2 regions of the Kineosporia sp. NBRC 101731 genome follow, and region 2 is predicted to be linked to the other one. Evidence: predicted binding sites of a transcription regulator. Region 2 holds the regulator's gene; the other holds the start of a gene.
The links. Region 2 encodes HspR, which represses chaperone genes until heat shock. Its sites were predicted from a motif close to ANTTGAGNCNGNCNGNCTCAANT; they were not measured.
Positions count from the first base shown of each region.

Region 1: a site for HspR is predicted at 3,960-3,982, ahead of QSK05_RS14660 (Hsp20/alpha crystallin family protein). Genes of this name have one in related genera too.

Region 1 is NZ_BSTC01000004.1:375,893-387,630, forward strand. It holds gene thiO (glycine oxidase ThiO) at 1-1,027, shown strand, start outside; gene thiS (sulfur carrier protein ThiS) at 1,034-1,264, shown strand; gene QSK05_RS14650 (thiazole synthase) at 1,291-2,112, shown strand; gene QSK05_RS14655 (ThiF family adenylyltransferase) at 2,109-3,236, shown strand; gene QSK05_RS14660 (Hsp20/alpha crystallin family protein) at 3,407-3,865, opposite strand; gene QSK05_RS14665 (MarR family winged helix-turn-helix transcriptional regulator) at 4,110-4,631, opposite strand; gene QSK05_RS14670 (SAM-dependent methyltransferase) at 4,843-5,643, shown strand; gene QSK05_RS14675 (XdhC family protein) at 5,859-6,962, shown strand; gene QSK05_RS14680 (xanthine dehydrogenase family protein molybdopterin-binding subunit) at 6,995-9,136, opposite strand; gene QSK05_RS14685 (FAD binding domain-containing protein) at 9,129-10,130, opposite strand; gene QSK05_RS14690 ((2Fe-2S)-binding protein) at 10,130-10,612, opposite strand; gene QSK05_RS14695 (alpha/beta fold hydrolase) at 10,609-11,310, opposite strand; gene QSK05_RS14700 (ABC transporter permease) at 11,317-11,738, opposite strand, start outside.
Region 2 is NZ_BSTC01000001.1:514,678-526,415, reverse strand. It holds gene QSK05_RS02245 (OmpA family protein) at 1-423, opposite strand, end outside; gene QSK05_RS02240 (hypothetical protein) at 565-918, opposite strand; gene QSK05_RS02235 (DUF192 domain-containing protein) at 1,221-1,547, opposite strand; gene QSK05_RS02230 (heme-degrading domain-containing protein) at 2,004-2,489, opposite strand; gene QSK05_RS02225 (heat shock protein transcriptional repressor HspR) at 2,501-2,956, opposite strand; gene QSK05_RS02220 (DnaJ C-terminal domain-containing protein) at 2,965-4,065, opposite strand; gene grpE (nucleotide exchange factor GrpE) at 4,149-4,946, opposite strand; gene dnaK (molecular chaperone DnaK) at 4,946-6,811, opposite strand; gene QSK05_RS02205 (hypothetical protein) at 6,969-7,961, opposite strand; gene QSK05_RS02200 (response regulator transcription factor) at 8,062-8,748, shown strand; gene QSK05_RS02195 (sensor histidine kinase) at 8,752-10,125, shown strand; gene QSK05_RS02190 (hypothetical protein) at 10,287-10,808, shown strand; gene QSK05_RS02185 (FAD:protein FMN transferase) at 10,808-11,738, shown strand, end outside.

The DNA of each region.
Region 1 (11,738 bases), on a different contig from region 2:
GCTCGCCCCCGTCAGCGAGGTGCAGCCCGGCGAAGAACCGTTGCTGCGTCTGGGGTGTCACGCGGCGCAGGGATACCCGGACTTCGTCCGCGAACTCGAGCTGGTCAGCGGCCTGGTCACCGGGTACCGCCGGTGCGGCACCCTGGCCGTGGCCCTGACCGCCGACGACCGAGCCCGCCTGGCCGAGACCCGGCGCCTGCAGGCCGGTCTCGGGTTGACGGTCGAGGCCCTCACCGGTCGGCGCTGCCGCGCACTGGAACCGACGCTGGATCCGGGGGTCAGCGCGGGCACACTGATCCCCGACGACCACCAGATCGACCCGCGCCGGCTGCTGGAGGCTCTGCGGATCGCGGCCACGACCGCCGGGGTGGTCACCGTTCAGGATTCAGGCACCCCCGAACGGGTGGACGAGGTGCTCGCCGGCGTCCGTCTGGCCTCCGGGGCACTGGTGCGGGCCCTCCGGGTGGTGCTGGCCACCGGCGCGTGGGCCCGGTCGGTCGTGCCGTCGGTACGGCCGGTCAAGGGGCAGATCCTGCGGCTGCGGATGCCCGCGGGTGATCACATCCTGCGGCGCACCGTCCGCGCGGTGGTGCACGGCCGGGACGTGTACCTGGTGCCGCGCGAGAACGGTGAACTGGTGGTCGGGGCGACCAGCGAGGACGTCGGCCTGGACCAGCGGGTCACCGCCGGCGCCGTGCACGATCTCCTGCAGGACGCCCGGGCCCTGGTGCCCGGGGTATCGGAACTGGAGTTCACCGAAACCGCGGCGCGATGCCGTCCGGGCACTCCCGACAACCTGCCCCTGATCGGGCCTTCCGCGGTCCCGGGCCTGATCCTGGCGACCGGCCACCACCGCAACGGTGTGCTGCTGTGCGGGGTCACTGCCGACGCTGTGACTGCTGCCCTGGCCGACGGGGACGTGCCCGCCGGCCCGGTGCGGGTGTGCGATCCCCGGCGGCTCGAACAGCCCGGTACATCGACGACAGGCCGTGACACCACCACGGTGGCCACGGCCGGACGGAGGTAGAACACGATGCTCGAGGTGATCGTCAATGGCGAACCCGTGCAGGTGCCCGGTGAGGCCACCGTGGCGGACCTACTGCGACAACTCGCCGGGCCCGAAGTCGCTGGAAGCCAGGGCGGCCCACCCACCGGAGTGGCCGTGGCCCTGGGCGACGACGTGGTCCCGGCCGGGCAGTGGACGACGACACGGCTGTGTCCCGGCGACCGGCTCGAGATTCTCGGGGCGGTGGCGGGCGGATGACGAGCACGCCTGAGGTCAGCACCCCGATGCTGGAACAGGCCGGGCAGCCCGGGCAGTCCGGCCTGTCGGACGAGCCGCTGCGGATCGCCGGCCAGGCCTTCACGTCCCGGCTGGTGATGGGAACCGGTGGCGCCGGCAACCTGAGCATCCTGGAGAGCGCGCTGCGGGCCTCCGGCACACAGCTGACGACCGTGGCGATGCGCCGGATCGACCCCACGGCCGATGGAGGGCTGCTCGACATCCTGACCCGGGTGGGTGTGCAGGTCCTGCCCAACACCGCCGGATGCCGCACCGCCCGTGAGGCCCTGCTGACGGCCCGGCTGGCCCGCGAGCTGCTCGGCACGTCGTGGGTCAAGCTGGAGGTGGTGGCCGACGAGGACACCCTGCTCCCGGACGCCGGTGAACTGCTCGACGCGGCGGGTCAATTGGTCGACGAGGGCTTCACCGTGCTGGCCTACACCAATGACGACCCGGTGCTGGCACAGCGACTGGAACACGCCGGCTGCGCTGCGGTGATGCCGCTGGGCGCGCCGATCGGCACCGGCCTGGGTGTGCTGAACCCGCACAACATCGCTCTCATCGCCCAGCGGGCCGGCGTTCCCGTCCTTCTCGATGCCGGGATCGGCACCGCCTCCGACGCAGCCCTGGCGATGGAGCTGGGGTGTGACGGTGTGCTTCTGGCTACCGCGGTGACCCGGGCGCACGACCCCGAGCGGATGGCGGTCGCGATGCGGCTGGCGGTCCAGGCCGGGCGCGCGGCCCGGCTCGCTGGGCGTATCCCGAAACGTGAACGGGCGCTGGCCTCCTCGACGCCGGTGGGCCTGGCCGAGTTCGGGGACCGCGCGTGACCGGTGACGTACGTCCGCCCTTGGTGGCCCCGGGAGGCCCCCTGACCGAGGCCGAACACCGGCGCTATGCGCGCCATCTGGTGCTGCCGGAGGTGGGCGGGACCGGTCAGCGACGGCTGAAGGCCGCCCGCGTGCTGCTGGTGGGGGCCGGAGGCCTCGGTTCACCCTCCCTGCAGTACCTGGCCGCGGCCGGCGTGGGCACGATCGGGCTGGTGGACGACGACGTGGTCGAGGAGTCCAATCTGCAGCGACAGGTGATCCACACCGGTGCGGACGTCGGGCGGTCCAAGGTCGACAGCGCCGCCGACGCGGTGCGGCGGGCCAACCCGCTGGTGCGCGTCGAACGACATCGCGAACGGCTGCACACCGGCAACGCCGTCGGGCTGGTCGAGCAGTACGACCTGGTACTCGACGGCTCGGACAACTTCCCCACCCGCTACCTGGTGAACGACGCCTGTGTGCTGACCGGCATCCCGTGGGTCTGGGCCGCCGTGCTGCGGTCCCAGGGCCAGGCCAGCACCTTCTGGGGCGGACACGGCCCGCAGTACCGCGATCTGTTCCCTGAGCCACCCGCCCCCGGCTCCGTGCCCGACTGCAACGACGCGGGCGTCCTGGGGGCTGTCTGTGGCCTGTTCGGCTCGATCATGGCCGCCGAGGCGGTCAAACTCATCACCGGCACGGGTCAGAGCCTGCTCGGGCGGGTGCTGACCCTGGACGTACAGACCTGGTCGTGGCGCACGTTCCGCCTCATCCCCGACGCCACCCGGGCACCGATCACCCGCCTGGCACCGCCCACGCTCCCCATGATCACCGCGGGAGACCTGGCCGGACGCCTGCGGGCCCGCGCCGCCGGGGACGACGACTTCCTGCTCATCGACGTGCGCGAACCGGCCGAGCACGACCGGTTCGCCATCCCCGGAGCCCTGCTGGTCCCGCTCGCCGACCTGGAACGGGCCGATCTACCCCGGGACGTACCGCTGATCCTGTACTGCGCGGCCGGTCAGCGATCGGCCCGGGCGATCCAGGTGCTGCGCCGCCAGAAATACAGCCTTCTGCATCACCTCGACGGAGGTATCCGGGCCTGGACGGCGAGCGTGGCCTCTGCCGACGGGGTGGAACGATGACGAAAATGTCGAGCGCGTAAGTACTATCGATGCTGACAATGTGAGCGGGAGGGTGCGCGATCCCTCGACGGTGGGCGTCTGCATCGGCGTCGTCCCGATGCGCGGGCCGACCCCGAACGTGAACAGGGCCGGCCCGTTGCCGGACCGGCCCTGTTATCCGTCGGTGTGAATCAGCCTTCGGTGATCTCGATCCGGCGCGGCTGCGTCTCACCGGACTTGGGCACGGACACCCGCAGTACGCCGTCGGCCAGGGAGGCGCTGACCTGGTCGGCCGCCACACCCTTGGGCAGCAGGGTGCTGTACTGGAACCGGCCGGCCCGGCGCGCGTGGCGCTGTTCCCCGTCTTCGGACAGGGCGTACTCGCCGCCCACCGTGAGGGTGTCCCCCTCGACGCTCAGCTCGATCTCGTTCTTCCGGAAGCCGGGAACCTCGAGGCTGATGACGTAACCAGAGTCGGACTCGGTGACGTCTGCCAACGGACGCCAGGTACGGCGGGCTGCGGCCTGGTCACGCTCGACCGGGCCGAACACCGACTGCACGACCTGGTCGAACTGACGCTGGATGTCGCCGAACTCGCGGAAAGGATCCCAGCGGACGACCGCGTCACCCGAACGCACAGGAAGAGCCATCTCAGCTCACACTCCTTCGTCAATCTCGTCTTTCGGCGGCCCCTCATCCGGCCGCAGGAAAACGATAAACCGACGGGCGAACGTGCGCAAGGCTAGTTGAGCCACTTCCACTCAACTTCTTGGACGATCAGCCAGGCAACAACAAACACGCAGGTCAGAGGCGCGGCCCGAGGCATGACGCAGCATCGGAGCCGTTCGGTCCGGCTCGGCCGGCCATCACTTGGAGCCGTCGGCCCCGTACCAGTCAGGCGCTCTGGGCCGGAGGGGTGGGGTTGTTCCGCGGCCGGGGACCGGAACCCGACCGGGTGCCGGCGTGCAGGTGGGTGACCGGGCGGGGCCGGTGCCGGCCCACCATGAACCGGCCCAGCAGCGCAGCGAGCGCGGTGCGCTCACTCGTCGAGAGCCCGTAGGTGAGGGCGTCGATCCGGGCGCAGGTCTCGTCGTAGAACTCCTGGGCGATGGACGCACCGATGGAGGTCAGGGTCAGGACGACGGGGTAGGTGCCGGCCGGGTCGGGGCCGCGGGTGACGTGGCGGCTGGTCTCGGCCGCCTGGACCAGGCCGGTCAGGGTCGGCTCGGCCACCCGCAGCACGGCACCCAGCCGGGACAACTCCACCGGTCCGGGCGTCAGCACGCACAGCAGCACCCCCTGCTGCGGGGGAATCCCCAGGTCACGGGCCGAGTCCGCGTACACCCGCTCGAGCAGGAACGACCCGCGGACCGGGGCCGGGGCCCTACCTGTGTCACTCCCGGGCCACTCATCCATCCCTTGAGACTACGCAGTGACCCGGAGCTCACCGGGGAACGGCCCGCCATGGTTGTTCAGCGACGGGCCGGCAGTCGCCGATGCGGGTCACCGGTCCGGGGCGGCTGCGCTCCGCCGGGTAAGGGTGTGGGCGCCTGTCGAGGTGGGATATGCCCGTTTCGCGCGGCTAGGCTGACGGCGTGCTGCTACCCCGCGCGGAAGGCCCGACGTCATGACGACTCCCGACTGGGCACCTCCCGGTATCGACCTCACTGTTCCATCGCCGGCCCGGGTGTACGACTACCTGCTGGGCGGGGCTCACAACTTCGCCGTGGACCGGGAGTTCGCCGAGAAGGTGCTCGCCGTGATCCCGACGATCGCGACCGCGGCGCAGACGAACCGGGCCTTCGTGCAGCGGGCCGTGACCTTCATGGCGCAGCAGGGCATCGACCAGTTCCTCGACCTCGGCTCGGGCATACCCACCATGAGCAACGTGCACGAGATCGTCCAGCCCGTGCTGCCCGGGGCCCGGGTGCTCTACGTCGATCACGACCCGATCGCGGTGGCCCACAGCGAGCTGATCCTGCGCGACAACCCCTCGACCGCCATCCTGATGGGCGATCTGCGGCGGCCCCACGACATTCTCACCTCACCGCAGTTGCTGGACCTGCTCGACCTGTCCCGCCCGATCGGGCTGCTGCTGGCCTCGGTGCTGCCGTTCGTGCCGGACGCCGACGATCCCTACCAGGCCGTGGCCGCACTGCGGAACGCGGCCGCACCGGGGAGTTTCGTCGCGATCACCCATGTCATCGACGAGGGGCGAACCGCCGACACCCGCAAGGCGGCCGGGCTCTACCGCAACGCTGCCGACTCCATGCAGGTGCGCACCCGCGAGCAGGTCACCTCCTTCTTCGGCGACTGGGACCTCGTCGAGCCCGGCCTGGTCTGGACCCCCCAGTGGCGTCCGGCGTGGCCGGACGAGGCCGCACGCGACCAGAACAACATCGCTGTGGCCGGGGTGGCCCGGCGCTGACCTCTCGCTCGCCAGGAAACCTAGGTTGCGTGCATCTCCACCCACCCAGGAGAACCACGGCGATCACCGCCCTGACGGTGGCCGCCGCGCTGTTCACGGCCACCGCACCCGGTGCCCAAGACCCCGGACGGAAACAACTGCGGGTTAGGGTCCTGAGAAGAGTTCCGGACGAGTATCTCGACCTCACAACAGATGTCGGGGCAGGGCGGTAGCACGTGCGCGATCTGATCGACGAGTTGAGCGCCTGGTGGGAAACCGGGGAGAACGTCGCTGTAGCCACCGTGGTGGCCACCTGGAACTCCGCCCCCCGGCAACCCGGCTCGGCCCTGGTCGTCGGCCCGGAAGACAGTGTGGTCGGCAGCGTTTCCGGCGGTTGCGTGGAGGGGGACGTCTACTCCCGGGCGATCGCGGTCCGCGATGGCGGTGTGCCGGTCCTGCAACGCTACGGCGTCAGCGACGACGACGCCTTCTCGGTCGGCCTGACGTGCGGTGGCACCATCGAGATCTTCGTCGAACAGGTCGGGCGGGAAACGTTCCCCGAACTGGGGGAGGTCCTGGCCGATGTCCGGTGCGGGCGTCCGGTCGCCGTCGCGACCGTCATTGCCGCTGAGAGCCACCGACCGGGGCGGCGATTGATCGTGCGACCGGAGAGCGTGACCGGATCCCTCGGCGATGCCGATCTCGATGCGGCCGTGCTCCACGAGGCGCGCGGCCTCCTGGCCCAGGGATCCAGCGGCGTGCACCGCCATGCGGGCGACGGCGGGACCACCGTCTTCATCAGTTCCTACGCGCCGCGCCCGCGCCTGATCATTTTTGGTGCCCAGGACTTCGCCGCCGCGTTGTCACGCGTCGGTCGCGAGCTGGACTACCACGTCACCGTGTGCGACGCCCGGGCGACGTTCGCCACGGCGAAGCGTTTCCCGGCCGCCGACGAGGTCGTCGTGGAGTGGCCGCACCGCTACCTGGCGCGGACCTCTGTGGACGAGCGCACGGCACTGTGCGTGCTGACCCATGATGCGAAGTTCGATGTCCCCCTCCTGGACCTGGCCCTGCGACTGCCCGTCGGGTATGTGGGGGCCCTGGGCTCACGGCAGACCGTCGCCGACCGGCTCGAGCAGCTGAGGACACGCGGGGTACCGGCAGCTGCACTGGCCGGGTTACGCGCACCGATCGGCCTCGACCTGGGGGCCAGAACCCCCTCCGAGACCGCCATCTCGATCGTGGCGGAGATCGTGGCCGCGGGCCGGGGTGGTAGTGGCCGGCCGTTGTCGGTCCTGACCGGGCCGATCCACCGGCCGGTGGGGGTGTCGCAGCGCTGAAGGGCGCTGCGGGGCGGGGACGATGAGGGCGGTCAAACGTCTGCCATCGTCACCGGCAGGCGGCGCGCCCGGTACCCCGTCGCGTGAAAAACGGCATTGGTCACGGCCGCCGCCACCCCGACCATGGCCACCTCGCCCAGGCCTTTCACCCCGGACGCGTTCAGGAGAGGGTCCGGACGGTCCACGAAGTCCACGTCGATGTGCCCGATGTCGGCGTTCACCGAGATCGGGTACTCCTCCAGGGTGGCATTCAGGAACCCGCCCAGCCGGGGGTCGACCACCAGATGCTCGCGCAGCGCGGCACCCAGCCCCCAGACCACTCCTCCGCGCACCTGCCCGGCGGCCGTCACCCGGTTGGCCACCCGGCCGCAGTCGGCCACGCTGAGCACCCGGGGCACCCGGATCCGGCCGGTGTGGCGTTCCACCCTCACCTCGACGAAGTGGGCGATGAAACTGAACGCGGCGAAGTCACCGTAGACCGGACCCGCGGCCGCGACCAGGCCCTGGGCGGCGCGGTCGGCCAGCGCCGCCGGAAGACCGTTGTCCGCCTCGGCGCTCAGGCCCTCGGCCGATGCCAGGTCCCGTCCACCGAGCACGCGGCGCAGTTCTGTCAGGGCCGCCTCCACCGCCGGAAGGGTGGACGCGGTCCCCCAGGAGCCGGCGGTCAGCGGCTGCGCACCGACCCGTGTGTCCCCCAGTTCCACCCGAATCCTCGAGGCCGGGATGCTCAGCTGCGAGGACACCAGGGCGGCCACCGCCGAGCTCATGCCCTGCCCCATCTCGTGCCCGTCGGTTCGCACCACCACTGAGCCGCCGCCGGCCACGGTGATCCGGGCCCGGGCCGGCGTGACGTTGGCCGGGTAGGCACCCACCGCGACACCCCAGCCGATCCGGTGGCCGTCGGCGTCCGTCCAGGTTCCGGGATCCAGGGGCCGCCGCTCCCAGCCGAATCGCTCGGCGCCCCGGCGCAGGCACTCCCCCAGGTGGCGGGACGAGAACGGCAGGCCACTGACCGGGTCATGGGTGGTGTCGTTGGCCAGCCGCAGTGCCAGGGGATCCAGGCGCAGCTCCGTGGCGAGTTCGTCCACCGCTGATTCGAAAGCCCATACGCCCGGCTGCTCGAACGGTGCCCGCATGTACCCGGGTGTCTGGACGTCGTTGCGCACCAGCCGCTGTCGGCTGCGGAAGGCCGGGATGCCGTAGAGCCGCGACGTCACCTTGGCATAGCCGGCGGGGAACAGATCGTGTCGTGAGGTCTGCTGGTCCACCTCGTGCACGGCAGCGGTCATCCGGCCGGATGCGTCGGCCCCCAGTATCACCCGGTGCCGGGTCTGTGGTCGAAAGCTGGCCTGGTGAAAAGTCTGTGTCCGGGTCAGCACCAGTTTCACCGGTCGCCCGGCGCGTCGGGCGGCCAGGGCCAGCGGTGCCAGATACGGCTGCTGGGCATTGCGCTGGCCGAACCCCCCGCCCAGGTAGGGCGAGCGGACTTCGACCTGAGCCGGGTCCAGACCCAGCTGGCGGGCCAGACCGTGCCGGAGGGCACCGGCGTTCTGGGTGCCCTCGTGGACCACGAGCCGGTCGCCGTGCCATTGCACCACGGCCGAGAGCAGTTCGAGCGGTGTCGCGTTCTGGGACGGGTGCTCGTAGACCGCGTCGACCCTCACCGCGGACGAGGCCAGGGCGTCGTCGGCGTCGCCGACCACCACGTCGTCGGCGAACGGGATCGGGATGGCCTCGCGCTGCAGGAGGGTCTGCGCGCCCGGTGCGTCCACGTCGCACGCGAAGGGCTCCTCCTCGTAGGTGGCGGTGATCAGTTCCGCAGCGTGGGCCGCCGCCACCGGGGTCTCGGCCAGCACGAGCGCGATCGGCTGTCCACGGTGGGCGATCCGGTCGTGGCTCAGCGGCTGCAGTCCCTGAGTCCCGTAGCCGCCGCCCATCACGAACGACGCCGGGCCCAGTTCGTCCTCGCCGAAACGGGTCACGGCGAACAGGACGCCGGGTACGGCCTCGGCCCCGGAGACATCGATCGTGACGATCCGGCCGCGGGCGATGGTCGCTGTGGCGAAGGCCGCGTGCACCAGACCGGGCGGCACCCGGTCGGCCCCGTAAAGAGCTGCGCCGGTCACCTTCTCACGAGCATCCAGCCGGACCTGAGCACCACCGGTATCAGTCACGACGCCCCCAGGCGGTCAACAGCGCATCCGTCACCGCGCGGGCGCCGAGTTCGATCCGGAATCCGTTGTGCCGCCCCGGGCGGGCGTCTTGCAGAGCCATCTCCCCGGCCCGACGCGCTGTGGCGGCCGGCAGAGGACGTCCGTGCAGCCAGTCCTCGACGGCCCGGGCCCGCCAGGGCCGGGTGGCGAGGCCGCCCAGGACGATACGGCACATACCGACGCGGTCGGTCCCGGGCTGGGCCTGCAGGGCCACGGCCGCCGAGGCCCAGGCGAAAGCGTAGCTCTCGCGCGGACGCAGCTTGGTGTAGGTGGATGCCCGGGCGACCGGCAGCACCGGCACGCGAACGGCCGTGATCAGTTCTGCGGGGTGGAGAGTGGTCTCCTGATCGGGCGTCTGGCCCGGTAGCCGGTGCAGCCCGGCGACGGGCAGGCGGCGCGCGCCCTCCGGGCCGATCACGTCGATCTGGGCCTCGAGCGCGACCAGGGCCACGGCCAGGTCTCCGGGGTAGACCGCCGTGCAGTGCTCGCTGCCGCCCAGCACGGCTTGCCCCTCGTCGATCCCCTCCCGCGCGCCGCAGCCGGAGCCTGGAACTTTCTTGTTGCAGGGCTGCTGGCCCCGGAAATACGTGCACCGGGTGCGTTGCAAGAGGTTTCCGCCGATCGAGGCCATGTTGCGGATCTGCGGGGTCGCGCCCTGCCGCAGAGCCTCGGCGATGACCGGGAACTTCTCCCGGACGACGGGTTCCGCCGCGAGAGCGGACATCCGGACGCCGGAACCGATGATCAGCTCGTCATCGGTCACGGTGAGGTGCATCAGCTCGGGGATCCGGTTCACGTCGACCACACAGCGGGGTGTCTCGGCACCGAGCTTCATCAGGTCGTAGAGCGTGGTGCCGCCGGCCAGGAACCTGACCGGTCCCTCGCCCCGCAGCTCCGAGGCCAGGAGCACGGCCTGGTCCACCGAGCCGGCCCGGTGGTACTCGAAGGGGAACATCAGTTCGCACCCGCCCCGGGCTCGGCCGCACAGGCGAGAACGGCGGCCGTTATCCCTGTGTAAGCACCGCACCGGCAGAGGTTTCCGCTCATGAACTCGCGTACCTCGTCCTCGGTGCGGGCGTTTCCCTCGGCCATGCAGGCCAGCCCGGACATGATCTGCCCCGGCGTGCAGTAACCGCACTGCAAGGCGTCGTGGTCGACGAACGCCTGCTGCAACGGGTGCAGCGCACCGTCCTCACCGTGGATCCCTTCGATCGTGGTGACCGCCGCGTCGTCCACCTGGACCGCCGGGGTCAGGCACGACAGAACGCGACGACCGTCCACATGGACCGTGCAGGCTCCGCAGTGCCCCGCGTCGCAGCCCTTCTTGGTACCGGTCAGCACCAGCCGTTCGCGGATCACGTCCAGCAGACTTTCGCGCGGGTCCACGTCCAGGCGGGTGCTCTCGCCGTTGACCGTCATCGTGACCGGCACCGTCACAGCCAGCCCTCGACCGTGGCGAGGAACTCCGGCATGTCCGACTGGAAGAGCCCGTGATTGCTGCCCTTCTGGGTGCGCACCTCATAGCCTCCGACCCGAAGGGCCTCGGCCATCACCGGGGGTACCAGCACGCTGGGGTCGGCCAGGACCACCAGGGAACGTGTCGCGGCCGGGATCGCGGGCATCGTGGTGCGACGTAGCTGGAGCAGGGGGTCGTGGAAGAGTCTCCAGTCCATCGCGAGGTAGCGGGCCAGGGTCTCCTGCCTGGCCGCCTCGGACAGGCCCGGGTACAGGACCTTCAGGTCGTCCCGGTTCATCGGTGACCCGTCCGGCTTGGTCAGGGCCTGGGCGTACGGGTCGACCTCGCGGGCGGTCCAGGCCGGATCCAGGTACAGGGCGCGCTCCACCTTCAGGTCGCGCACGGCCCCGGGGAGCACCTTGCCACCGAGTGAGTGACCGATCGCGAGCTCGACCGGCTCACCGATCGTTTCCACCACATCGTCGGCGAGAGCCTGCAGTGCGTAGTGATCGCCCCGGGGGCTGTCACCGTGCCCCCGCAGGTCGGGTGCCAGCACCCGGTAGCCGCGGTCCACCAGGACCTCGGCCAACGGCGTCATCCATTCCTTGGTGGAGGTGGCCCCGTGGATCAGCAGGGCCCGGCGCGAGCCGGAGCCCCATTCCTTCACAGCCAGTTTCATCGTGTGCTACACCAGTTCCGGGTCGTGTTCGATGCGCCCGGACGAGCTCAGGGCGTCCCGCAGGCCATCGCCCGTCAGGTTGAAGGCCAGCACGATCCACAGCAGCACCACGCCCGGGCTCACCACGGCCCACCAGGCCAGTCGCAGCTGGGTCGTGGCGTCGCCGAGCATCGTGCCCAGCGAGAACGAGGGCGGCTGGGCCCCCAGACCGAGCAGGCTCAGGGAGCTCTCGACCAGGATCATCACGCCGGCCGAGGTCGTCCACAGCACCACCACCGGGCCGAGCACGTTGGGGGCCACGTGCCGCAACAACAGCCGGACGGCACCCGTGCCGTGGGTGCGCGCCGCGGTGATGTAGTCCATCCGGCAGACCTGGGCCACCGAGGAAACAATCGTGCGGGCGTACACGGTCCATCCCCAGATGGACA
Region 2 (11,738 bases):
CCTCTCGCCGGAGAAGTCCACCAGGCGCACGTTCCCGATGCTGCTGATAGCGATGTTCCGGTCGGTCGCACCGGAGGTGAACTTGTACCAGTCCTCCGGGCGCGCACCTTCGGACAGACCGGCCGAGTAGTAGAGCACCGTTGCCCCGGGAATCCGGCGAACCCCGTTCACCAGCAGCGTCGCCTTCGTCTTGGTGCCGTCCATCTCCTGGCGCAGGGTGGTGGACCCGAGCACCGGCACCTTCTGCGCCGCCAGCTGGTCCTGCGGCATCGCGGTCGGGGTGGTCGTCGGGGTGGCCGTCGGGGTGGCCGTCGGGGTGGCCGAGGCCTGCGCCGACCCCGCGACCGCGGCGACGGTCAGCAGAACGACGACACCGATCGAGGCACGGCGCACCGCCGTCCCCCCGAAAACATTGGTATCCAACGGAAGATATCCCTTCAGTCCCCACTGGGCGCCGACCCTAGGGCAGAACCGCCCGAGCCGGTCACACTCCGGCAAAACCCCTAGGCCAGAACGGTTGGTGCGTAACTCAGCGCCAGACGGGCACTCCGGGCCGTGGCCGAATCAGTGCATCCGTGAAAGGGATGGGCGTCGCCGCAGCGGACGACCGGCCGACCGGGAGGCCTCGAGGACCGCGAGCGTCCGGTCCCGCGCCACCAGGCGCCAGGCCTGCGGATCGTGCGCGGCCAGAACCTGGTCGGCACACCAGGTCTCATACGCCGCAAGGAGTTCCGACCGGGACCGGACCGGCGCCCCGGTCTCGGCGTCGAGCAGCCCCGCCCGGTAGAGGTGCCACAGCCCCCGGCGCGCGAAAGGACACTCCACCAGGCGCGAGCCCCGGGCCCAGCCCTCGGCCAGGGCCGAGACCTCCGCGCGGGACCTCGTCCCACTCAGCAGGTCCTGCCACCAACCGCGCACCGCCTCGACCCCGGGCGGGATCTCCCCGAGTGCAGCGCCATCCGCTTCTCCCCTCCGAAGACGCGGACTCAACTGTCCCCTGAACACTCGGGCATCTCCCTTCTTCCCTCCGGACGCCGCGAGTCGATCACACGGTGTACTCACGACGACGTGGACCACTTTAGGGCCAATTGAACCCGAGACGCACTCTCAGTGAATGAGATCACGCTAGATGCGCAGCGTTCATAACACTGAGCTATCAAATGCTTAGCAGAAACCGGAATTGGAACAGGCGACCGAAAGTAGTCGACTACCTTGAGTGGTCACATCAGGCTGAGATGACGCCCCGGTGCGATGCCCCATCCCGCTGCCCGCCCGGCCTCGGTCTCCAGGATCCAGCCGGAGCGCAGCCTGGGAAGCCCGACCCGCTGCGGAACCATCGTCACTACCGCCAGCACCGTTCCGTCGCGCCGCACATAGACCACGTCGATCGCAAAACGCATGCCGATCGTGTGCACGCTCGACCCCGGCCGGAGCACCAGCCCGGTCGCCACCCCGTCCCGGCCGAGCAGCCCCCGCGACCGCTGGACATAGCTCGTAGCCACCTCCACCTCGGCAACCTCGACACCGTCCACGAGCAACCCGGTCACCTGATCCTCCTGAAAGTCACCATCACGCGATTCGCACCATGTAACCGCGCAGTGGGACCCAGTGACCTGTCGTGAGCCTGATGGCCCGTCAACCAGCTCGCCCGGACACCAGGTGAGCGCCCACACGACTGCGGAGCCGGCGCTGCCGCTGCTCAGCAACCCACGACCGGCAGAGCCGGTCACGGCCGCTCGCGCTCGAGTCGGCGGTGGGGATCCGGGGGCGGCCGACTTGGTTGCCGACTCTGGATTCGGTCTGATGGCAGAACTTTTGGACGTCGATGAGGCTTCAGAGCCCGAGCCCTTCACCGGGCGCGTCGGCGTCCGCATCGACCTGCGTACCCCGGGAACGCGGTGAACGGGGTGATCGCCGGAGGAAGCTGGGCGGGCCCTCCTGGTGCTCCTGACGGCGATCCCCGCAATCGCCGTCAGCGCCCGTCGTGCCTGTTCCTCCTGAGATCAGTTCTTGCTGAGGTCGTCCAGGTACTGCTCCAGCCCGGCCACGACCATCCGGTGGTCCTCCACCTCCGGCAGACCGGAGACGGTGACCGTGCCGACCACTCCCACACCGTGCACGTGCACCGGGAACGACCCGCCGTGCGCCGCGTACTGGTCGGGGTCGAGCCGGAAGCGTTCTTCGAAAGAGACGCCGTCGGCGAACGCCTGACGGCCCACGAGGAGCGAAGACAGCCCGAAACGATCTACCACAGCCGCCTTTCGGCGGATCCAGGCATCGTTGTCGGCGCTGGTGCCGGGCAGGGCGTAGTGGAAGAGCTGCTGGCCGTTGCGGCGCAGGTCGACGGTCACCGGAGCACGGCGGGACGCAGCGAGCTCGACCAGGATGATGCCGATCTGCCAGGCGTCGTCATTGTCGAAGCCAGGCAGCCGCAGACGGCGCTCCTGGTCTTCGATCTCCTCGATGAGGGAGGCAAGCTCGGAATCCATGGGCACCAGTCTTACCGGCCGGGCCGCCAGACGACCAGCGCCGTGGAGGTGACAGGCCGTCGCGGACGGCGACCGGGAGGCACCGCAACGATGTCGCCGCCGGGCTCGGCCGCGAAGACCCTCCCGGCGCTGCGCAGCTTGGCCTGCATCAGGCGCAGTTCGTCCATGAGCTGCTCGACCTGGCCGCGCAAGGCCCGGTTCTCGTACTCCAGCTCGAGAATCCGCTTGATCCCGGCCAGGTTCACGCCCTCTTCCTGGGAAAGGCGCTGTACCTCGCGCAGGGACGCGACGTCACGGGCCGAGTACCGACGGCCGCGGCCGGCCGACCGGCCCGGGGTCACCAGGCCGAGTCGGTCGTACTGCCGCAACGTCTGCGGGTGCATCCCGGCGAGTTGTGCCGCTACCGAGATGACGAAGATGGGTGCGTCCGGGTCGACGCTGAACTCGACGTTGATCTCGTCAGCCATGACATGCCTTAGTTCGGGCGGTTGTCGTCGAGACGGGAGAACAGGTCGGCGCGGGGGTTCTCCCCGGCCGTGTTCTCGGCGAACGTCTTCAGCGCCTCGCGGGCCTTGCCGTCCACCCGTTGCGGAACGGCCACCTGGAGGGTGACCAGCAGGTCGCCGGTACGCTTGGCCGTCTTCACCCCACGGCCGCGGGCACGCAGCGTGCGCCCGGAGGGTGTGCCGGCCGGAACCTTCATCTTCACCCGGGCACCGTCGGGTGTCGGCACCTCGACCTCGGTGCCGAAGACAGCCTCGGGAAAGGTGACCGGCACCGTGACGCGCACGTCGGCCCCGTCGAGCGTGAAGATCGGGTGCGGCTCGACCGAGACGGTGACCCAGAGGTCGCCCGGCTCGCCGCCGACGTCCGACATCTTGCCCTTGCCCCGCAGGCGTACCTTCTGGCCGGCCCTGACCCCGGCCGGGATCCGGGCCGTGATGGTGCGCAGTCCGGCCTGCGGGTCGTCGACCCGCAGATTGAGCTGTGCACCCTCCATCGCCTGCCGGAAAGTGAGGGTGGCCGTGGCATTCAGGTCGCCGCCGCGCATCGGGCCGCGCGGTGACCGGTAACCACCGGCACCGGCACTCCCCGGCGGGAAGAGACCGTTGAGCATGTCTTCGAAGATGGGCGACTCGGCGCCGCTCCGGCCGCCGGCCCCCGTACCCGCACCCGCGTTTCCGCCCGTGGTGTAGCGCACCCGCTGTTGCCCGGCGCCGGGCATACCGCCACCGCCCGGCATACCGCCGCCGAACAGGTTGCCCAGCAGGTCTTCGAAGCCCGCACCGTTACCCGCGGACGGACCACCGCCACCGCCGGCCGTGAACCGCGCACCGCCCCGGGACATCGCCCGGATAGCGTCGTACTGCTGCCGCTGTTCGGCATCGGAGAGCACCGCGTAGGCCTCGCCGACCTCCTTGAACCGCTTGTCGGCACCCTTGTCGCCCGGGTTCGCATCCGGGTGATGCAGGCGCGCGAGTTTGCGGTACGCCTTCTTGATGTCCGCAGCACTGGCGTTCTGCGGCACCCCGAGTACCGAGTAGAAGTCCTTTTCGAACCAGTCCTGGCCCGCCATGTGTCTCTCCTTGAGCCGCCGGGAGGCCCGGAGCGGGAAGCGGCTGACAGCAGCCGCTTCCCGCTCCGGTCACGGACGAGGTGTCAGTTTGGGTCGGCGACGGCGACCCGGGCTGCTCGCAGCACCCGGTCACCACTGCGATAGCCGGGCTGGAGCACCTGGACGACCGTGGTCGTCGTGGTGCCCTCGGCCAGTTCCGCCTCGGTGCGCATCAGCGCCTCGTGGACGGAGGGGTCGAATTCCTCCCCGGCCTCGCCGTACCGGACCAGACCGAACCGCTCCAGCACCGCCTCGAGCTTCTCCGCGATCGCCGCGAACGGCCCGGTCTCCAGATCGCCGTGCTGACGGGCCAGGTGGACGTCGTCGAGCACCGGAAGCAGAGCCTCCAGCACACCGGCGGTCGCCGTGTCCTTGGCCACGTCGCGGTCACGGTCGACCCGGCGCCGGTAGTTCACGAACTCGGCCTGCAGGCGCTGCAGGTCGCCGAGCCGCTCGGCCGCCGAGGACCGGGCGGCGTCGAGGTCGGCCAGGATCCCGTCCAGCGAAATCTCTTCCGCAGTCACGCTCTCCTCACCCTCACCCTCGCCGTCGTTCTCGTTCTCGTCGGGCCGGTCGGACCCGGTCTCACCGGGCACGACGCCTTCCCCGAGGTCCTCGGAGCCGGAGGACGAGGGTTTCCCGACGTGCCGGCCGCCGTTCTGGCTCTTCGCCGAGTCCTTCCCGGCCGACTCGGGTGAGCCGGACTCTTCCGGCTCACCCTCGGCGGACGAGTCCTGGCGCACCTCGCCGGTTTCCGGGTCGAGCCGACGTCGGTCGCGGATGGTCGGCCCCGAGGAACTCGAACCGTCACCTTCCGACGGATCGACAGTCTGCTCACCCATCACTTGTCCTCGTCGACGATCTCGGCGTCGACGACGTCATCGTCCTTGGACGTGCTGCCCGCACCGGCGCTCGCGCCGGCCGAACCCGCAGCGCCTTCGGCGCCACCCTCGGACTGCTGCGCGTAGAGCGCCGCGCCGAGTTCCTGGCTGGCCGTGGACAGGGCTTCCTGCTTGGCCTTGATCTCACCGATGTCGGTGCCCTCGAGCGCCGTCTTCAGCTCGGCGATCGCGGTGTTGACCTTGGCCTTGCCCTCGTCGGGCAGCTTGTCGTCGCTGTCGCGCAGGAACTTCTCGGTCGAGTAGACGAGCTGCTCGGCACCGTTGCGGACCTCGGCCTCGTCGCGACGCTGGCGGTCTTCCTCCGCGTGCGCCTCGGCCTCCTTGACCATGCGGTCGATCTCGTCCTTGCTGAGGGCGCTGCCACCGGTGATGCGCATCGCCTGCTCCTTGCCCGTGCCCCGGTCCTTGGCGGACACGTTCACGATGCCGTCGGCGTCGATGTCGAAGGTGACCTCGATCTGCGGCACGCCACGCGGGGCGGGAGCAATACCGGTGAGCTCGAAGTTGCCCAGCGGCTTGTTGTCGCGAGCCAGCTCACGCTCACCCTGGAAGACCTGGATGAGCACCTGCGGCTGGTTGTCGTCGGCCGTGGTGAAGACCTCGGACGCCTTGGTCGGGATCGCGGTGTTGCGGTGGATGAGCTTGGTCATCACGCCGCCCTTGGTCTCGATACCCAGGCTCAGCGGGGTGACGTCGAGGAGCAGCACGTCTTTACGGTCACCGAGGATGACACCGGCCTGCAGAGCGGCGCCGATGGCGACGACCTCGTCCGGGTTGACGCCCTTGTTGGGCTCCTTGCCACCGGTCAGCTCACGCACCAGCTCGCTGACGGCCGGCATACGCGTGGAGCCACCGACGAGAACGATGTGGTCGATCTCGGAGACGGAGATACCGGCTTCCTTGATCACCGACAGGAACGGCGCCTTGGTGCGCTCGAGGAGGTCTGCGGTCATCTGCTGGAACTGGGCCCGGGTGAGCTTCTCGTCCAGGTGGACCGGACCGTTCTCGGTCATCGAGAGGTACTGCAGCGAGATCGTCGTGGACGTCGCGCTGGACAGCTCCTTCTTCGCCTGCTCCGCTGCCTCACGCAGACGCTGCATGGCGATCTTGTCCTTGGAGAGGTCGACACCGGTCGAGCTCTTCACGGTGTTGACCAGGTGGTCCATGACGCGCTGGTCCCAGTCGTCACCACCGAGGTGGTTGTCACCGGCGGTCGAGACGACCTGGATGGCGGTGCTGCCGCCCTCCTCCACGTCGACCTCGAGCAGGGAGACGTCGAACGTGCCGCCACCGAGGTCGAAGACCAGGATGCGCTCGTCGGCCTTGCCCTTCTCCAGACCGTAGGCCAGGGCCGCGGCGGTGGGCTCGTTGATGATGCGGCGCACGTTCAGGCCCGCGATCTCGCCGGCCTCCTTGGTGGCCTGACGCTGCGAGTCGTTGAAGTACGCCGGGACCGTGATCACCGCGTCGGTGACGGTCTCGCCCAGGTACTCCTCGGCGTCGCGCTTGAGCTTCTGCAGCACCCGGGCCGAGATCTCCTGCGACGTGTACTTCTTGTCGTCGATCGCGATGTTCCAGTCCGTGCCCACGTGCCGCTTCACGGAGCGAATGGTCCGCTCGACGTTCGTGACGGCCTGGCGCTTGGCAACCTCGCCGACCAACGGCTCACCCGACTTCGCGAACGCGACGACGGACGGCGTGGTGCGGCCACCCTCGGCGTTGGCGATGACGGTGGGCTCGCCGCCCTCGAGCACGGCCACGACCGAGTTGGTGGTTCCGAGGTCGATTCCGACCGCTCTTGCCATGATGTTTGGTTCCCTTCGTGTAAGAGCTGAGTGGCCCCCACTCAGGTTGGTGCAGTCCGTCGACCTAGTCAATTCGGGACTGACCAAACTTGAGTCTGCCTCACTCAACTACCGGCACGCGACCGATGTTCCCGGATCCCAGGAAAACCCGATCGGCTCACCGGCCGACCGGTCCGGCCGGTGCCGACCCCTCGCCGTCCGATCCATCGGCGCCGCCCGAATCGCCCGGAACGCCGGACGTGGCCGTCCCGCAACCGGATTCCCCCTGCGGCACGGTCGCTGCACCCGGGCCGGGCGAAGCACACGAAGACCCCCGGTCGGCCGGGGAAGCCGTCGGATCCAGTGGAACCGCAGGAGCCGAGGGCACCCGCGAGCGCCCGGGCGACGGCGTCGTCGCGGCGATACCGGCCGGCGGCGCGCCGGACCCACCACCGGACTCACCACCGGACGAGGTCACCGGTGGGTTCCGTGAGGTGGTCGCCCCACCGCCGGGAGCCGGCGCGGTCCCCGTGCGCGAGGACGTCGGGGCTCCGGTGGGCGAGGGAGCGGGAGTGCGGGAAGGGATCGCGGGTTCAGCCGAAAGGGTAGGACGCGACGAGATCTCCGTCACACGTGAATCGGGGCGCCCGGATTCGCTCCTGGACGGGCCCTCCGGCGCCCGGACCGAGGCCCGCGGGTCGATCGAGGCCTGCCGGAACGTCGGCTCGCCGTCGTCGCACACCGCTGTGACCAGCGCGGCCCGCCGGGACTCGTGGGAGAAGACGATCTCGAGCCGGTTCGGCTCGGCGGAGCGGATCTGAGCCCGCCAGCCCCGGTCGGGCCGCGCGTATCCACCGGCCAGACTCACGTCCTGCCCCGCACAACGAGCCTGGATCTGACCTCCCCGCGCGTTCACGACGCGGCTGACGGGTCGCTCCTCGTCAACCTCGGGAACGGGCACCGGACCGGTCGACGGAACGCCGAAGAGCGAGCCACTGTCAGTGACGAGTGCCGCGTCAGCAGGGGCCGGAACTGCGATGGGTGATGAGTCGGAGACCGGCGCGGACGTCACCTGACGCCCCGCCGCAGTGATGGCGAAAGAGGCGATCGCGGCCACCAGGGCGACCGCCACGAGCCATGCGAGCAGGGTGCCGACGAACCGGCGTTTCACCCAAATCACCTCCGTCGGCACCATAGCGTTGAGCCGGGTGGGTGTAGATCCGGACATTCAGAATGTCCGGAACCACTCATCAGCCGGTAGCGTCGCGCACGTGGCGGTCATTCTGATCATTGAGGACGACGCGGGGATCCGCGCGGCCCTCTCCAGAGCTCTGACCGATCGCGGTCACGCAGTGCAATGGCAACCGGGCGGTCTCCCCGGCCTGCAGTCGGTGATCGACGATCGGCCGGACGTAGTCCTGCTCGACCTCGGTCTCCCCGACGTCGACGGCATCCAGGTGCTGACGATGCTGCGTGCCGTCAGTGAGGTCCCGGTGATCGTCGTCACGGCCCGGGACGAGGACACGGACGCCGTCAAGGCGCTGGACGCGGGTGCCGACGACTTCGTCACCAAGCCGTTCGGCGCGGATCACCTGGACGCCCGGATCCGCGCGGTGCTGCGCCGCGGCGGGCCGCAGAAGACCGAGGGCCCGCTCACGGTCGGCGGTCTGGCGCTGGACGCCCGCACCCGGGTGGCCACCCTGGACGGTGAGCCGCTGGAGCTGTCGCGCAAGGAGTTCGACCTGCTCCTGGCCCTGGCCCAGCGCGCCGGCGAGGTCGTCAGCAAGCGCGAGCTGCTGGCCGAGGTCTGGCAGCAGCCGTACGGCGGCGGTGACCGCACCATCGACGTGCACCTGTCCTGGCTGCGCCGCAAGCTCGGGGAGTCGGCCGCCGAGCCGCGCTACCTGCACAGCACGCGTGGCGTGGGCATCCGTCTGGTCGCACCGGGCGCCGACTAGAACATGCGCTGGCGTCTGACCCTGCTGGTTGCCGCCACCACCTCGGCCGTGGTGCTGGCATTCCTGATCCCGCTCACGCTGCTGCTGCGGTCGCTGGCCGAGGAACGCACGCTGTCCACCGCAACGTCCGACGCCACGAACCTCGCGCAGATCGCCGCCGCGAACGGTGCGGGCGCGGCCGAGGAAGCGCTGAAGACCGCCGCGAAGGCTCCCAAGGGTCCGCTCGGCATCACCACGGTGTTCCTGCCGGACGGCGACACCCTGGGCGCCAAGGTCGGCAACGACTCGACGAACGTCGACCGCGCCCGCAACGGACTGGCGTTCACCAACCGCGCCGACGGTGAGGCCGTGGTCTACGCGCCGGTGCTGAGCACCGAGGGCGCCTACGTGGTGCGCACCGAGGTCAGCGGGGCCGAGCTGCACGACGGCGTGGGCCAGGCCAGCTGGATCCTCGGCGCCCTGGGCGCGCTGCTGCTGGCGCTCTCCGTCGGAGCCGCCGACACCCTGGCGCGAAGACTCAGCGACCCGATCAAAGACCTGGCCGCAGCGGCAGACTCGATCCGCGACGGCCGCCTCGACATCCGCAGTCCCGAGCACGGGCCACCCGAGGTGGTGGCCATGGCCGGGGCGCTCAACCGGCTCTCGGCCCGCATCGAGCAGCTGCTGATCTCCGAGAGGGAGTCGGTCGCCGACCTCTCGCACCGCCTGCGCACACCGGTCACCGCGCTGCGCCTGGACGTCGAGGCCATCGCCGACCCGGAGGTCGCCCAGCGCATCGAGGAGCACGTGGCCACGCTGGAGCGCACGGTCAACGCGGTGGTGCAGGACGCCCGGCGCCCGGTCCGGCCGAACGTGGCCTCGCGCTGCGACGTGGCCGCGCTGGTCGGTGAGCGGGTGGCGTTCTGGTCGGCGCTGGCCGACGAGCAGGGACGATCCCTGCGCACCTGGCTGCCGAGCCGCCCCACCTGGGCGCGGATCGACCCGGTGGAGCTCACCGACGTGGTGGACGTGCTGATCGACAACGTGTTCGCTCACACCGAGGAGGGCGTGCCGCTCGAGGTCACGGTGAACACCAACGCCGCGCACGAGATCGTGCTGGCCGTGCAGGACGGCGGCAACGGGCTGCCGGGCGCCGACGTGGTGGCCCGGGGGCACAGCAACGCCGGCTCCTCCGGTCTGGGCCTGGACATCGTGCGCCGGGCGGCGATCGCCTCGGGCGGACGGCTGGAACTGGGACGTTCCCGTCTGGGCGGGGCCAAGGTGCAGGTGGTGCTGAGCCCCGCCGAGACCCGGACCCGCGAGCGCATGCGGCAGCGACGCGGCTCGGCCGGTGGCGGTCTGGGCCAGAAGCTCCGCAAGCTCGTCGGACAGTCCTGAGGGACGCCGGAACGCAGCTGGGGCCGAACGGTTCATACCGTTAGCCGTCCGTGATCACTTGCGTACACCGACCTGCGGCAACTCCGTTCGGTTGAGGTTTATTTGAGAATTGGATGACCGGCTCTTCACCGAGGTGACCCCACAGTGGGCGGGTGCGTTCTGTGAGCCCTGACGACCGAGACCGCGGCCTGAGAGTCGCGGGCACCCTGACCGGTGCGGTCACCGCGATCACCCTCGTCGCCGTCGGCGGCACCACCGCGCTGGCCGCCTCGCAGACCCGCGGTCAGGACGAGGTGAAGAAGGCCACCGCCCAGCAGGCGCAGCAGGCTCAGACCCAGGCCCCGGACCAGTCCGGGAACAAGTCCTCGGCGGATGCCACCCCCACCGCCGAGGCCACCGGTGCGCCCCGCCGGAAGAAGCGGGCCGGCGGCAGCACCACGGGCCAGCAGGGTTCCACCGCCGCGGCCACCACCACGAAAACCCGGGCCACGCAGGGGGGCGGGACCGACGTCCCCAGTTCGGCCGCCACGACGAAGGCGACCACCAAGACCTCGACGGCCACCTCGAAACCCACCACGCCGGCGACGAGCACGACCACCACCGCGGCCGAGGAAGAGACCACCACGACGACGACCACCACCACGACCACGTCGCCGCCGGCGGTCCCCTCGAGCGGCTCCTGATGCCCTCCGCCCCCGAAAGCTCCGGCACCACCATCAGCTCGACCATCAGCTACGGCACGGCCCGCTGGAACGCGCTGGGCAGTTACGCCGCCCTGGTCGTGGCCGACGCCGCGAAGCTGGACGCGGCGCGGGCGGCCTGCGAGCGCATCCTGGCCGACGTGGACCGGGCGGCCAGCCGGTTCCGCACCGACTCCGACCTGGCCCGGGTCAACCGGGCCGCCGGTGACTGGGTGGGTGTGACGCCGCTGTTGTGCCGGGCGGTGTCCGCGGCGGTGTGGGCGGCCGACCTGACCGACGGCCTGGTCGACCCGACCTTGGGGCGACAGCTGCTCGCGCTGGGTTACGACCGGGACATCGACGAGCTGCGCCGGTCGATGGCGGCCGGGCAGGCCCTGGACTCCACGATCACGCCGGGCCTGGTCTCCGGCGATCCGGCCCAGGCGTCCTACCCGGCCCGCACGAGTGCCTGGCGGGAGATCGAGATCGACCCCCAGGGTGCAGTGCGGGTTCCCCACGATGTGTCGCTCGACCTCGGGGCGACCGGTAAGGCGTTCGCCGCCGACCTGATTGCCGAGACCGTGCCCTCCGAGGTGGGAACCGACCTGGTGATCAGCCTGGGTGGTGACGTCGCGATCGGCCTGCTGCCGACCACCCCGCCGGGTACCCACCCGTGGCGGGTCTCGGTCACCGAACTCCCCGAAGACGTGGCCGAGCCGGGCGCCGAGATCGTGGTGATCACCGAGGGCGGCCTGGCCACCTCGTCCGTTCTGGCCCGGCGCTGGTGGAACGACGGTGAGCTGCACCACCTGCTCGACCCGCGCACCGGTCGCCCGGTGGATGCCGCCTTCCGCACGGTCACGGCCTGCGGGGTCTCGTGCGTGGAGGCGAACGCCATCAGTACCTCGTCGATCGTGCGCGGCCGCGACGCCG